2 regions of the Acetobacter sp. DmW_043 genome follow, and region 1 is predicted to be linked to the other one. Evidence: riboswitches for the same ligand, from Rfam matches in the RefSeq annotation. Region 1 holds a riboswitch; the other holds the start of a gene.
The links. Region 1 has a riboswitch for cobalamin ahead of HK11_RS10420 (hypothetical protein). Riboswitches for the same ligand answer to the same signal wherever they lie in the genome.

Region 1 (7,422 bases):
GGTTGAGTTACGCAATGTAGCTTATGGCCTGGGCACTTTATTTTGTATTCTCGCTATTCAGAAATTTTTTCGCGGGTTTCTCGCCACAATTGCCGTTTTACTCGGCCTGATCTGTGGCACACTGGTTGCCTGGGCCCTGGGAGATGCTCATTTTAGCACTGTAAGCTCTGCACCTTTACTTACGATGGTGCAGCCTTTTTATTTTGGCATGCCAGAATTTCATCTTCTTCCCATCGCGTCACTCATCGTTGTGATGATTATTTCTATGCTGGAAACAACAGGTGACGTTTTTGCAACCGGCATGATCGTCAAAAAAGACATTACACCACAGGACATTGCTCGCGCCATCCGGGCTGACGGACTGGCCACATTTATTGGCGGTGTGTTCAATTCTTTCCCTTACACCTGCTTTGCAGAAAATATTGGCCTGGTCCGCCTTACCCGGATTAAAAGCCGCTGGGTGGTCGCATCGGCCGCAGTTTTTATGATTATTATGGGGTGTATTCCCAGGCTTGCAGCCATTATGGCCTGTGTTCCCCTTCCCGTTCTGGGTGGTGCTGCACTGGCCATGTTCGCAACAGTCGCCGTAGTTGGTATTCAGACCTTAGCCCAGGTTGATTTTGATAATCAGAACAACATGATTATTGTTGGCACCAGCATTGGTCTTGGCATGCTGGCAACCGCTCAGCCGCATATCACAGATAAAATGCCTGCCTGGGCACATATTATTTTCGGGAGTGGTATCACACTGGGGGCATTATCAGCCATTATTCTGCATCTGTTCTTTAATCATATAACACTAAAGAGCGGCAGATAACTTCACGAACATAATAATCGCATCATATTCGTGAAGTGTATTTATAGCTCAGTCCTTTTTCAGGGCTTCGCTTTCCTGGCGGCGTGTTGCAAACGGCACTTCACGCTTATCATCCAGTTCATTCATACTACCGCCTGGATTACCAAGGTTCTCTTCCAGCCAGGCCTCCTCAACAGGCTCTCCCTCCGGCCCGACAGGTGAAAAGGGCTTTACAGGGATCTGACCAGCATCAGGGGCACTTTCCATCCCGATAAGATCTGCTGCCTTTTCTTTATAAGCTTCTGGTCCGCAGGCGGGCTTGCCATCCCGCTCCCACATTTCATGTGCTTTTGCGAGAATGCGGGCATTCTGCTGTGGAGACTGCTCGAGTGGGTTACTCATATGAATGCGTTCCTCCGGGCTGTTATTAAGTGCTGCTCTCCGATATATTTTCAGAGAGCCGCATTATACCTCAGTAACTGACTTCAAGAATTTTCTGGCTGATTTCCGGGGTAACATCATGCTGTTCGCCCAGTTTTACCATGCCATTTTTACGCAGCTGTTCAACGATCACAGTAATATCGCTGGCAGGCACATCATAGTCACGAAGGTGTGTCTGTATCCCCATCTCCTCAAAAAACTTACGTGTGCGTTCAATAGCCGCATCAATACGCTCATCTTCAGAACCCGAGGTGATGTGCCATACACGATCTGCATACTGGAGCAGCTTAGCCCGTTTGGACTCACGGCGCACATTCAGGCTGGCAGGCAGCACGACGGCAAGTGTTCTTGCATGGTCGATATCGTAACGCGCGGTCAGCTCATGGCCGATCATATGGGTTGACCAGTCCTGAGGTACACCGGCACCAATCAGGCCATTAAGTGCAAGCGTTGCAACCCACATGAAATTTGCCCGCAGATCATAGTCGTTACCCGCAGTCTGTAATTTCGGGCCGATTTCAATAAGTGTCTGTAACAGACCTTCAGCAAAACGATCCTGCACCATGCCATCAGCAGGATATGTCAGATACTGCTCGATAATATGAACAAAGGAATCAACAACACCGTTAGCAATCTGCCGTGCAGGTAAAGTAAATGTTTTTGTCGGATCCAGGACAGAAAACTGCGGGAAAACCAGAGGGTTCTGAAAAGCAAGCTTCGTATGTGTCTCTTTACGCGTAATAACCGAACCATCATTCATTTCTGAACCGGTGGCCGGCAGCGTCAGCACTGTACCAAAAGGCAGGGCAGTGGTGATTTTTTTACCGTAGGTTTGAAGAATTTCCCACGGATCTCCCTCATAGTTTACGGCAGCGGCAACAAATTTTGTGCCGTCAATGACTGAGCCTCCCCCGACAGCAAGCAGAAAATCGATTTTCTTTTCGCGAATAAGGCCTACAGCCTTCATCAGTGTTTCATAAGTCGGGTTTGGCTCAATACCGCTAAACTCATGCACTTCACGGGCACCAAGAGCAGCGCGTACCTCAGCAAGAGTGCCGTTCTTTTTTGCACTTTCCCCACCCAGCAGAACAAGAACCCGCGCATCCTGTGCAATCAGTGTATCAAGTTTTGCCGTACTCTCACGCCCAAAAACAATGCGTGTAGGGTTATAGAGCTCAAAATTCAGCATAATATCCACTTTCCTGGTCAGAAGGATGTGTATGTTATGTGAGGTCTCCCCCTGCATGAGACAAGAGGCCCGGGATATCTATTCCCGCCGTAATCACACTGTAATATTGCTCTTAACACCCGTTATGTGCATTACTGGACCCTCTTGTCGGCAGTCCCGCGCAAGCGGGCTAACAGGGAATGCCGTAAGCCTTTACATGCAAGGTAAGTCGGCAGCTGCTCCCGCAACTGTATGTGGTATGGGTCTGATTTTCACGTCGTAAAGACGAGCCACTGGTGCACACCACCGGGAAGGCCAGATCAGAACTGATGATCCTCAAGCCAGGAGACCTGCTGCCGTCGCCTTACCGTGTCGCCGGGCGGGATGTACCGGAGGCTAAGATCGTATCATGACACCTCGTATCACACCACAATCACATACCTGTTCAGCTCAGTCAGACCTTCACCCTCTTGTTCTCACTTTAATCAGAGACTGCCCCTCCCGTGCCGAAGCTCTGAGGGCAGCACACACTGCTCAGCAACCTCCCCCCAACCAGGAGGATGTTATTTTTAAAAGTGGCTACACTATTTTTTCAGCCACTTTTGGCACCTCGCCTTCAGCTCATAATGCCAGAGGACATGCTCTGGAAGCAGCCTTTCGCCCCCTGCTCGCACAGGCACTTGATTTGCTGGAAACACTTCCTTCAGTCAGAGGATCTGATGACAGAGATGCCGCACAACATATTTTACGGACATACGTCACAATACACTGGACACTGGGTGCAAGGGCCGCCGCAATGGCACGCTATAATGCACCGTAGCAGCTTTTAAAAAACCACCTGTTGCATCAGCTGCATTTTACAAAAAAGGCCCGGAGAAATATCATCCCTCCGGGCCTTCTTCATTTTACTACAGTCACTCTTTATGACAGCTCAAGCAGCAGATCTTTAGCATCAATGATATCACCTGAAACAACATGAACACGCGTCACTGTCGCGTCACGATCGGCAGTGATTGCTGTCTCCATTTTCATGGCTTCAACTGACACCAGCAGATCACCCTTCTTCACCTTCTGGCCCGCTTTAACCCCGACAACAGACACCATGCCGGGCATAGGAGCGGCAATTTGTGATGCATCTGCCGGGTCTGCCTTAAGCCGGGTCTGTTTTTTGGCCTGAGCACCAGCTTTGACAAACCCCATCGTTCTTGCCTGACCATTAAGCTCGAAGAACAATCTGGTCTCACCGGTATCAGGCTCATCAGTTTGACCCAGCAGACGAATAATCAGCGTTTTACCAGGCTCAATTTCAGCGGCAACTTCGTCTTTGTCATTCAGACCATAGAAAAATACAGGCGTAGAAAGCACAGAAACGTCACCATATTTACGCCTGTGCGTAATATAGTCTGTATAGACTTTAGGATACATCAGCCAGCTTGCGAGAGCTGCATCATCAATATCCTGACCAGTCGCCTCTTTTGCACTCTGACGGGCCTGCTCAAGATCGACCGGCGGAATATGTGCCGCGGCACGCCCCTCAACCGGCTTCTGCCCTTTAAGAATACGCGCCTGTAACGCTTCCGGGAAACCATCAGCCGGATAGCCAATGTCACCGCGCATCATGGAGATAACAGAGTCAGGAAAAGCAATATCCCTTTCCGGATCCATAATATCCTGCGGTGTCAGGTCATTAGCAACCATGAACAGCGCAAGGTCACCCACCACTTTAGAAGATGGTGTAACCTTAACAATATCGCCAAATAATTTATTTACATCAGCATATGCCTGCGCCACAGAATCCCACAGATGATCAAGCCCCATAGAGCGGGCCTGTTCACGCAGGTTAGTATACTGCCCTCCTGGCATTTCATGACGATACACGTCAGAGGTACCTGAGCGGATATCAGCCTCAAATGGTGCGTATGACTGACGAACCCCCTCCCAGTAACGGGAGAACGGCGCGATACGCTCTGGTGTCAGGCCAGTGTCACGCTCAGTATGCTGCAACGATGCAATAACAGCACCAAGACTTGGCTGAGATGTCAGGCCACTCATGGCATCCATCGCACCGTCGACAATGTCAACGCCGGCTTCAGCTGCGGCCAGTACACTGGCCACCGACCCTCCGCTCGTATCATGCGTATGAAAATGAATCGGCAGACCGACTTCTTCCTTTAATGCCTTTACCAGTGTTTTAATGGCCGCCGGACGGCACACACCAGCCATATCTTTAATGCCAAGAATATGGGCGCCTGCCTTTTCAATCTGCTTTGCCATATCGACATAATATTTCAGATTGTATTTTGGCCGGGCCGGATCATGCAGATCACCGGTATAACAGATCGTCCCTTCACACAGGGCATCTGTTTCGAGCACTGCATCCATCGCAACACGAATATTTTCAACCCAGTTCAGTGAGTCAAAAATACGAAACACATCCACACCACGTGCAGCGGCCTGTTTAATAAAATACTGCACAACGTTATCGGCATAATTTGTATACCCAACTGCGTTAGAACCTCGTATCAGCATTTGCAGCAGTATATTTGGCACTGCAGTGCGAAGCTTATCGAGACGATCCCAGGGGTCCTCTTTTAAAAAGCGCATGGCAACGTCAAACGTTGCTCCACCCCAGCACTCAAGAGAAAACAGATCTGGCAATAAACGTGCATAGCGCGGTGCGATACGGCTCATATCAGCTGTGCGCATACGTGTTGCGAACAGGGACTGATGTGCATCGCGCATGGTCGTATCTGTCAGCAGCAGGCGCTTTTGTTCAAGCACCCACTGCGAGAACCCTTCTGGACCAAGGTCACGCAGCAAATCGCGCGTTCCTGGCTGAGGCGACGCGCTCATAGCTGCGGCAGGTAACTGCGGTGCAAACAACGGAGCAGCAGGCTTTGAACGCCCTTTCATTTCTGTATTACCGTTTACTGTCACGTCACCAATAAAACGCAGCAGGCGCGTGGCGCGATCTTTACGCGGTTCAAAATGAAAAAGCTCAGGCGTTGTATCAATAAACCGCGTGGTACATGCACCCGTTTTAAACGAGGGATGGTTGATAACCCTGAGCAGAAAACCAAGGTTCGTTGCCACACCACGCATACGAAATTCACGAAGGGCGCGGTCCATACGACGGATAGCTTCATCATCATCATGGCCACGAGCGGTAACTTTTACCAGCAGCGAGTCATAATATGGTGTAATCACCGCTCCGGTATAGGCTGTGCCGGCGTCAAGGCGGATGCCCGCACCGTTCCCGCTACGATAAACTGACAGCTTACCATAATCAGGGCGGAACTCATTAGCCGGGTCTTCTGTCGTAACACGGCACTGTAAGGCATGAGCGATCAGACGAATGTCAGATTGTGCCGGCAGAAAGTCACTCTGGCCAATGCACCCGCCCTGGCTGACAACAATCTGAGCTTTAACAAGGTCAACCCCTGTGGCTTCTTCCGTCACCGTGTGTTCAACCTGAATACGCGGGTTTACTTCGATAAAGTAAAAATGCCCCGTATCTGCATCGACCAGAAACTCAACCGTTCCGGCATGCGTATAATTAACGCCATCGGCTATTTTCAGGGCGTTAGCACAGAGTGCCTCACGCTGCTCCTGTGACATGTGAGGGGCCGGAGCACGCTCTACGACCTTCTGATTGCGCCGCTGAACGGAGCAGTCACGCTCAAACAAATGTACACGATTACCGTGCAGATCTCCCAGAATCTGAACTTCAACATGGTGTGCCCGCACAACCATTTTTTCGAGATAAACTTCATCATTACCAAATGCAGCCGCGGCTTCGCGCCTTGCAACAGCAATTGCAGGCAAAAGCTCACTCTCATTCTGAATGGCGCGCATACCGCGACCACCCCCGCCCCAGCTGGCTTTAAGCATAATGGGGTAGCCAACTCCGGCAGCAAGCCTGCGGCATTCGTCCGGGTCATCAGGTAAAGCTCCTGTTGCCGGCACAACAGGCACACCAACCCGCTGGGCAAGAGCGCGGGCTGCCACTTTATTACCCAGCTGCTCCATAATTTCTGGCTTAGGACCAATAAAAGCTATGCCTGCGGCTTCACAGGCTCTGGCAAAGTCAGGATTTTCTGACAAAAAGCCATAACCGGGATGGATCGCATCGACATTCGCCTGTTTTGCAATGCGAATAATATCATCAACATCAAGATAGGCAGCGATTGGCTTTTTGCCCTCGCCCACCATATAACTTTCATCGGCCTTGAAACGATGCAGTGCAAAGCGATCCTCATTTGCGTAGATCGCTACAGTACGCAAACCAAGCTCAACGGCTGCACGCATGATGCGAATTGCAATTTCACTACGATTCGCAACCAGAACACTCTTAATCCCTGGCATTATGTCTCATCCTGCTAGTCTGCTTTACGTGGCACGACTGTGCCACATTGCATTTTCTTTATGTGTTTAGTTCTTAGTTTGAGAAAACGCTGGCGGGACTTTACTGCATGACGCACATAAATAGCGCTCACAATAACGACAACTTACAATTTTCCGAACCTGTCATTATTAAATGAAGGGCCATTTTTCCTGTCGATATAAAATATTTCTTCTCAGTTTTTCAGGCAGCAGACGCTGATTATTTAACTACAGAAAAATACTCACGGATGGTAAATATAGAGCTCTGCAAAATCCTGAGGGAAAAATCAGTAATGAAGAAAGAAATTATTATTTAATATGGCAAAAATACAATATTTAAAAATAAAAAACATCTTTACCCATCAGAATAATTGACAAAATTCATATGAAGTTTTCTTAACAAAAGATGTAACGGGCTTTTCAGGGAATATCTGTCTGACACAGGACAGTCTCTCTCCGGCCAGGAGGAGTATTAACGATGAAGATCCACTATCTGGTAACCAGTCTGGAAACCGGCGGAGCTGAATTTGCCATACCAAACATTGTAAAAACTCTGCAAAGCCTTGGCCATGAGGTATCAGTTATCGCCTGCGAGCCGCGTGATATGGGGGCAGCAATACGCCTGTCAGAAGCA
Region 2 (7,422 bases), on a different contig from region 1:
CCTGACCACAGGCCTGCGAAATCATATCGACCAGAGTATCATAACCAGGTGCACGCTGACCAAAAATATGCAGACCATCACGGATCTGCAAATCTTTTACATCACACAAATAGGCATCAAGGCGGGCAAGTGCTTCGTCTTCATCTTCATCCCCGGGACGTACGCCACTCTCTGCCAGGACCCCGGCACGGGTTGCGCGCTCAAGAATCTCCTGTCGCAACAAGGCCCCGCGCCTGAAATCAAGCCCGTCAGCCTCAGCATACTCATCAATCAGCCTTTCCAGGATTTGCATATCTTCTGACAGACCAGCCTGCATCACCGGCGGCGTCATATGTCCGATTGTTACTGCCCCAAGGCGCCGTCTGGCTGCAGCTGCCTCACCAGGGTTATTGACAATAAACGGATAAATAACCGGCAGACCACCTGTCAGCACCGCAGAGGAGCAAGAGGGCGAGAGCGCTGCCGCTTTACCTGGCAGCCACTCAAGTGTGCCATGTGTACCCAGGTGCACCATGGCATCAAGATGGCGGCAAACACGTAACCACAGATAAAACGCGATATAAGCATGACAAGGCGGACTATCAGGGTCGTGATACTGCGCTTTACGGTCAGCCGCGCGTCCTCTGTCAGGCTGCACGGCCAATGTAATCGCTTCGAATGACACAACACGCAGATGAAACACACCCTGATGCACCGCGGAATCATCTTCCGGTTCACCCCAGGCCGCACAGACACTCTGCATAAAGGCCGGCGGCAGTTTTTCTGTCAGCTGCCTGTACTGATCAAGAGAAAGAACAGGCCGGGGTGCCTGTTGTGTCATCATCTGCACCAGCTCTGCCTGCGTGGGCAGTATGCCTGTTTCATACCCCTCAGCCTGCATCAGCCTCAGGATGGAAGAAAGGCTGGCGAAACTGTCAAGCCCGACGGCATGAGCAGTGTGACCTGTGTCACAGCCCTGCGCACCAGGCACGCCAGCACCAGGATAGTCAGACAACACAAGCCCGACCTGCCTGTGCTCAGGCAGCAGGCAACGCAGGCGTAACCAGCCCATAATACGCGCAACAGCCTGCTCTGTACCCGGAGCATAAATCTGGCGGGATGCAGGCTGACCAGGCGCAGTTTCCTCACGGAAGGAGACGGGAAAACTCGCAATGCTGCCATCAAGCTCAGGTAAAACAACCTGCATGGCCAGGTCAGCACGTGAGAGCCCTCTGGCGCTTGCCTGCCACAGCCCCTGGGTTGTGCCAGGCTGCAACAGCTGAATAACAGGCACACCGGCTGAAAGAAGAGGAGACTGCCCATCCCTGTCACGGGAGGAAAATACCGTAGCATTCACCAGACAATCAGGGTGTACCTGCGCCAGCCAGTCATTAAGCGCGCCGGCTACTTTTGTATCCCGCAAAGATGTGACAAACACCATATCGACACGACAACCATGCTGTGACAACTGACGCGCCAGCTCTTCAGGTGCGCTGTGGTCACCCACCAGCAAATGGGCGCGATAAAACACCACGACAACTCTGGCTGCTGCTCCCTCCGGCAAGGCAGCACACCAGCCAGACGGCTGCTGAACCGGTGGCGGAGCAGCAGAAAAAGTACGATAAACGCCCCAGTCTGGCAGCGGTTCAGGCGCCTGCCCTGCATCAGGCACGCCCCTGACAATGGCCTCCATAACCTCCAGCGCACAGGTCATATTACGTGGCCCGCCATAGCGAAAAAAACCGATCAGGCGTTTTCTCTGCTCCGGATCAATCGTGGACAGAGAGGCCAGCAAAGGATCATCTTCCTCTGCCTCCCCCTCTTTCCGGCGGGTATGCACACAGTCACCAGGCAAAAACACAAGTGGCACGCCCTTTGCCCTGCACCAGCCCGAAAGCTCCTCAGCACCATAGCGCCAGTAATCAAGGCCCCCAAGCAGACGCACAACCACACAACGCGCCTGGCTCAGTGTTGTATCGATAAATAAATCGACAGACATAGGATGCCGCAGGCGTGCCAGTGGCACGACCTGTATACTGGCATGCGTGCTCTGCCCGGCATGCTCCGCGGCCCGGCGGGTAATCGCGTCACGCAGCCCCAGAAGATCTGTCTCAGTAAACGAAAGAACAATCAGCTCTGCGGGATCAAGCCCCAGATCTTCTGCCTGGTCCTGTTCATCAAGTGTGCGGTTTTCACGAACAAGAAGGTGCATAACGTGCCAGCCTGCCTTTAAGGATTATACGCCTGCCAGAGCCTGACGCACGGCGGCTTCCTCAAGCCCTTTCTGGCCAATGACCACAATCTGGCCAGTACGCACCCCAGCTGCAGGCAGCGAACGGTCAAATTCGTAGCGAAAACGCGTACCAACACCCTGCACGGCCAGACGCATGGCTTTACCCTGCACGGCAGCAAAACCTTTCATACGCAAAACATCAAAACGCGCGGCAACATCCTGCAAACGGCTCAGAAATGTCTCAACATCTTTTTGCTCAGGCACTTCAACAACGAAACTCTCAAAATCATCATGCTCATGCTCGCCCTCTTCCGCATCATGATGGGAAGGACGTGCATCAAGGTCTGCCTCAGCTTCAGCGCCAATACCCAGCAGGATAGCAGGATCTACCCGACCCTCTGCTGCACGGATAATCTGCACCGGACGCGGAGCCAGACGGCGGATCTCTGCCTCAACTTTTGCCAGCTCCTCTGCATCAGTCAGGTCTGTTTTATTCAGCACAACCAGATCAGCAGCATTCAGCTGGTCTTCAAACACCTCAGCCAGAGGGTTGTCATGGTCGAGAGACGGGTCAGCTTCGCGCTGGCGGGCAACGGCCTCCGGGTCATCAGCAAAACGGCCGGTGGCAATAGCAGGCGCATCAACCACGGTTATAACACCATCAACCGTCATACGGCTTCTTATCGTAGGCCAGCCAAAGGCTTTCAGTAACGGTTTTGGCAGCGCCAGGCCTGAAGTTTCGATCACGACATGCTCGGGTGGATCCGCACGATCGAGCAATGCCTCCATCGCCGGCAGGAAGTCGTCAGCGACGGTACAGCACAGGCAGCCATTCACCAGTTCAACGACATCATCATCGCGGCAGCCTTCAATACCGCAGCCACGCAAAATTTCACCGTCTACACCAAGAGAACCAAACTCATTAACCACCACAGCAATGCGATGCCCTTTGGCATTTTGCAAAATATGCCGCAGCAGCGTGGTTTTACCTGCCCCCAGAAAACCACTGATGATAGTAACCGGAACGCGCGAAGGAAGTGCTTTATTCATGACTGTTCATCCTCTCTCTCATAAAGACACGCCGGGACACGCCCCAGCACCATATCAGACAAGGCTGCCGGGCGACGCGATGGCATAACCGTACCCTTTTTACTGGCAGCATATAAACGGGCATATGTCAGTATATCTTCGGCTTTTTCAGGGCCAAGGTGGCCCATAAGCCAGGTCCAGCGCCCTTTCATGGCAATTGCAGCTGTGCACCCGCGATCACACGATGCCAGACATTCAACACCTCTGATCTCAGCAGCAGGAATTAGTGCGGGATCCTGCACTTTTTCTGCATCAGTCAGAGCCAGCAAACGATCGTACAGCTGTGCACCAGGCGGGCGGTCCATGGCCGGGCCACCACGGCGACAGGTAAGGCACACATGCAGGATGGGGATATCCGGCATATCTGCTGATGAAGAGGACGCTGACATTCTGTCTCCTGACACACAGCCCCGCGCAGCAAGGGCCAGACACAACCCGGGTGCAGAAAAAAGCAGCCCCCCAGTCATGACAGAAAAAGACTGAGAGCATGCATAGCATATCGCTACACACTGGTTACAAACCGGGCACCCCGCCAGATGTAACACTGCATCGGATTTCGCTATAAAACCACCAGATTAACAAGGCTGGCTTTATATAATGGCAGGTCTCCTGGCTTATGGGCTGTCGGCCTGAAAAGCCTGCTTACGCATAGCTCAGACCAACATCATACCCTGCTCCTTCCCGCACCTGTTACAGCCGGTGGAGGCTGCCAGCGAACCGGCAGCAGAGGTATGATAAACTCACTTACAGTTGCGGGGGCAGCGACGGATTAACAGCCTGAGCCATGCACCGTTCTTCCCTTTTCATTCCTCACGGAACACCATTGCGCGGACAATGATCGTAAACCTCTTTTTTTTCAAGAGCGGACAAAATAACTAACCTGATCGGGATGTGTCACCCACAGGAGCAGGAGTAACCTTCTGCCCACTTAGAAAACAAAGTAATCGTTCAACATTTATCATAAAAATTACGCCAGATAATTTTATACATTAACTAATTTTCATTTATGACGTAAAACGATATTGTCGCCTGACACATCAGGCATTTCTCTTTCCATGCTATATCAGCAAAGAAACAGTAATGAGCATAAGAAAGAAAATAAAAGAGTTTGATTATTTTATAAAAAACATTCTACTTGATGACCAGATCGGAACAAAACCCAACGAAAATCGTGTTCTTGTCATAGGATACTCTGTGCCCTTAGGAATGGGAATAATTTCTACGATCTTACCTCTGTACTTAAGATTTATAAATTATCACAAAGAATTTTCTATTTTTTTTGCAATTATTGCTTCAGCGATATTTGTAGGATATATACAGATAACAGCAAGAAGAGGTATTCATAATAAAAATAAAGAAAAAAGAATTTTACTGTTAAAAAAACACGGAAATTACTTAATTATTATTACTTTTTTTCAATTTCAGGGATTTTAATTTCAGTTCTTTCTTTTAAATTCCCACCACAGAATGCAACTGATGAAAACTTTTTTATTCCTATGATTTTATTAATTGTATTTGCCGTGATAGGTGTTCTCGCCATACCTTTCACCTTTATGGCGCGTCGTATCAGCTGGCTGGTAAACCCACGATAACACCACCCGCTAGTCAGCACGCGACAAGGCCAGACGAAGCCCAAATGCAATAAACAAACAACCGGTAATGCGGTCGAGCACTTTCACTGTAGCTGGCTTTTTAAGCAGGTGACTTAAAGGCAAAGCCGCTGCTGTCAGCACAACAAACCACAGCACTGTCATGGCGCAATGAATAAGAGCAAGAAAAAGCGAGTATGCTGCGACAGACGCACCAGAAGGAACGAACTGCGGCAGGAATGTAATATAAAAGACCCCAATTTTAGGGTTAAGCATATTAGTCAGAAAGCCTTTACGTAAAAACTGACCAGCCGAACCTGAAATGGATTTTGCAGCCCCCTCCGCCTGAGCCATGGCCTCACGCGGGCGAAACAAAAATAACACACCAAGGTATGTCAGATAGGCTGCGCCCGCCCATTTCACGCCTTCATATGCCAGTTCTGAGGCTTTAAGCACTGCGCCCAGCCCCAGTGAAACCACCAGCCCCCAGATCAGCAGGCCTATAATAATACCCAGCCCGGTTTGTGCTGCAGCACGACGCCCGCCCACAGCAACAGAGCGCAACATCAGCGCAGTATCAGTACCCGGTATAACGGTCAGCACTGTTGCAGCAGCCAGAAACGAAAGCATAAGAGGGATATCAATAGTCATAACAGCGGCCTTTTCTGCTGGCTTTCGGGGATATATACTCACTGCCCAGGAGTTTTTAATAACCTTTTTGTGGGTCATAACGCAAAGGCACATCCTCCCCCCGCTCAAAAGCACGAATAACCCCGACAATATAACCTGCCCGTGCGGTGCGAGAGGCCTCTGATGCCACATGAGGCGTAATCAGCACTCCGGGGTGCGACCATAAAGGCGACTCTGCGGGCAGCGGTTCATGCTCAAACACATCAAGCACGGCATTATGCAACGTGCCATCATCAAGTGCTCGCAAAAGATCACTCGTAACGACAAGCCGGCCACGCCCCACATTAATCAGCCCCGCTGGTTTCTGAAGCTGTTTTAAAACATCGTAGGTTATAATTCCGCGGGTCAAAGATGTTTCGGGCAACAAACACACCAGAATGCTGCAGCTGCGCAAAAATGTTTCAAGCTCTGCAGTTCCGGCGTAACTGGTAATATGATCATAAGATTTTTTATGCTGCGACCACCCGACAACGGGAAAACCAGCCTGCACCAGGCTTTGTGCAACAGCTGAACCCAGCGCCCCCAGCCCCATAATACCAACCGGCGTCTCAGAGGACAGGCGCACCGGGGGCATACCCTGACGCGCCCATATCTGCTTATGCTGTGCGCTGTGCCAGCGCGGTGCCTCGCGCAGAAGAGAAAAGACAGCCCAGCGCACATAATCCTGCATCTGTGCAGCAGTTTCCTCTCCTCCCATACGAATAACCGGTAAATTTGCAGGCAGATCGGGGTCTGTCAGAATATGGTCAACTCCGGCTGCTACGCTTAGTATCGCTTTAAGGCGGGGCATCTGCGCAAGCCGTCCGGGTTCAGGCTGCCAGACCAAAGCGTAGTCAATACTGGCCAGATCAGCCGTTTTGTCGTGCCAGTCAATAACAGTCAGTTCAGGCATGAGGTGGTTAAATATAGTTTGCCACACCACGAAAGACCCGGGACCACCCGCTTTCACTATAAGAGATAACATATCCCCTCCCTGTTGCTTAACGAACTCCGGGAAAACAATAACGATGCAGAAAAATTAATATCTCAGGCGTAATATATTTTCATCATATAGGCACATCCGCTGAAATATGTTTAAATTACATCTTCGTGACTGGTTTTTTCTTAAAACCCGTGTTGTGAAAAGCATTTTAACTATGCAACGTTGCGTCTAACTTACGGAGATATCATGGCAGCCTTTAAGCGTCATACCCGTTCCTCTCTCAAACTGGCTCTTTTTGCCACTGTCGGAATAGGGATTGGCTGTAGTTTAACTCCCGCCCACGCTGATGACACGCCTCCTGCAGCGCCGGAAGTGCTTATGCCGGCCTCGTCATTTGCTCCATGGGGGTTTAACCTGAGTGGTCGTGATACCGCTATCATCCCGGGCAATAATTTTTTCGAATATGCAAATGGTACTTACCTGAAAGATCTGACTATTCCGTCAGATATGACCAGCTATGGACCGTTTAATGCTCTGGCTGAACTTTCACGTCAGCGCGTGCAGAGCATTCTGAACGAACTTTCTGCACACCCGGTTAAAACACCGCATAGTACAGATGAAAAGCTCGGCACATTTTACGCATCCTTTATGAACGAAAAAGCCGTTGAAAAACGCGGCATCAGCCCTCTTAAAAAAGACCTGAAAACCCTTCGTTCTCTCACCGATGCACAAAGCTTTGCCACACTGTCAGGCTCAGCTTTCACATCCTTTACGACCTCTCCGTTTTCACTCAGCGTTTCACCTGACTCAAAAGACCCCACGCATTACTCAGTCTACCTTGATCAGGGCGGTCTCGGACTACCCGACCGTGACTACTACCTGAAACCTCAGTTTGCAGAACAGAGAAAAGCGTATCAGGC

Region 2: linked by a shared signal. The riboswitch ahead of HK11_RS09680 (DUF1636 domain-containing protein) and the one ahead of HK11_RS10420 (hypothetical protein) in region 1 are both predicted to bind cobalamin.

What each region holds. Positions count from the first base shown of each region.
Region 1 is NZ_JOMN01000042.1:3,311-10,732, reverse strand. It holds gene HK11_RS10435 (nucleobase:cation symporter-2 family protein) at 1-817, shown strand, start outside; gene HK11_RS10430 (hypothetical protein) at 866-1,198, opposite strand; gene HK11_RS10425 (iron-containing alcohol dehydrogenase) at 1,269-2,426, opposite strand; cobalamin riboswitch at 2,561-2,778, shown strand; gene HK11_RS10420 (hypothetical protein) at 2,815-3,225, shown strand; gene HK11_RS10415 (pyruvate carboxylase) at 3,327-6,770, opposite strand; gene HK11_RS10410 (glycosyltransferase) at 7,267-7,422, shown strand, end outside.
Region 2 is NZ_JOMN01000035.1:12,546-19,967, reverse strand. It holds gene cobN (cobaltochelatase subunit CobN) at 1-2,191, opposite strand, end outside; gene cobW (cobalamin biosynthesis protein CobW) at 2,216-3,262, opposite strand; gene HK11_RS09680 (DUF1636 domain-containing protein) at 3,259-3,690, opposite strand; cobalamin riboswitch at 3,883-4,141, opposite strand; gene HK11_RS09675 (hypothetical protein) at 4,382-4,735, shown strand; gene HK11_RS09670 (LysE family translocator) at 4,903-5,541, opposite strand; gene HK11_RS09665 (glyoxylate/hydroxypyruvate reductase A) at 5,597-6,544, opposite strand; gene HK11_RS09660 (M13 family metallopeptidase) at 6,749-7,422, shown strand, end outside.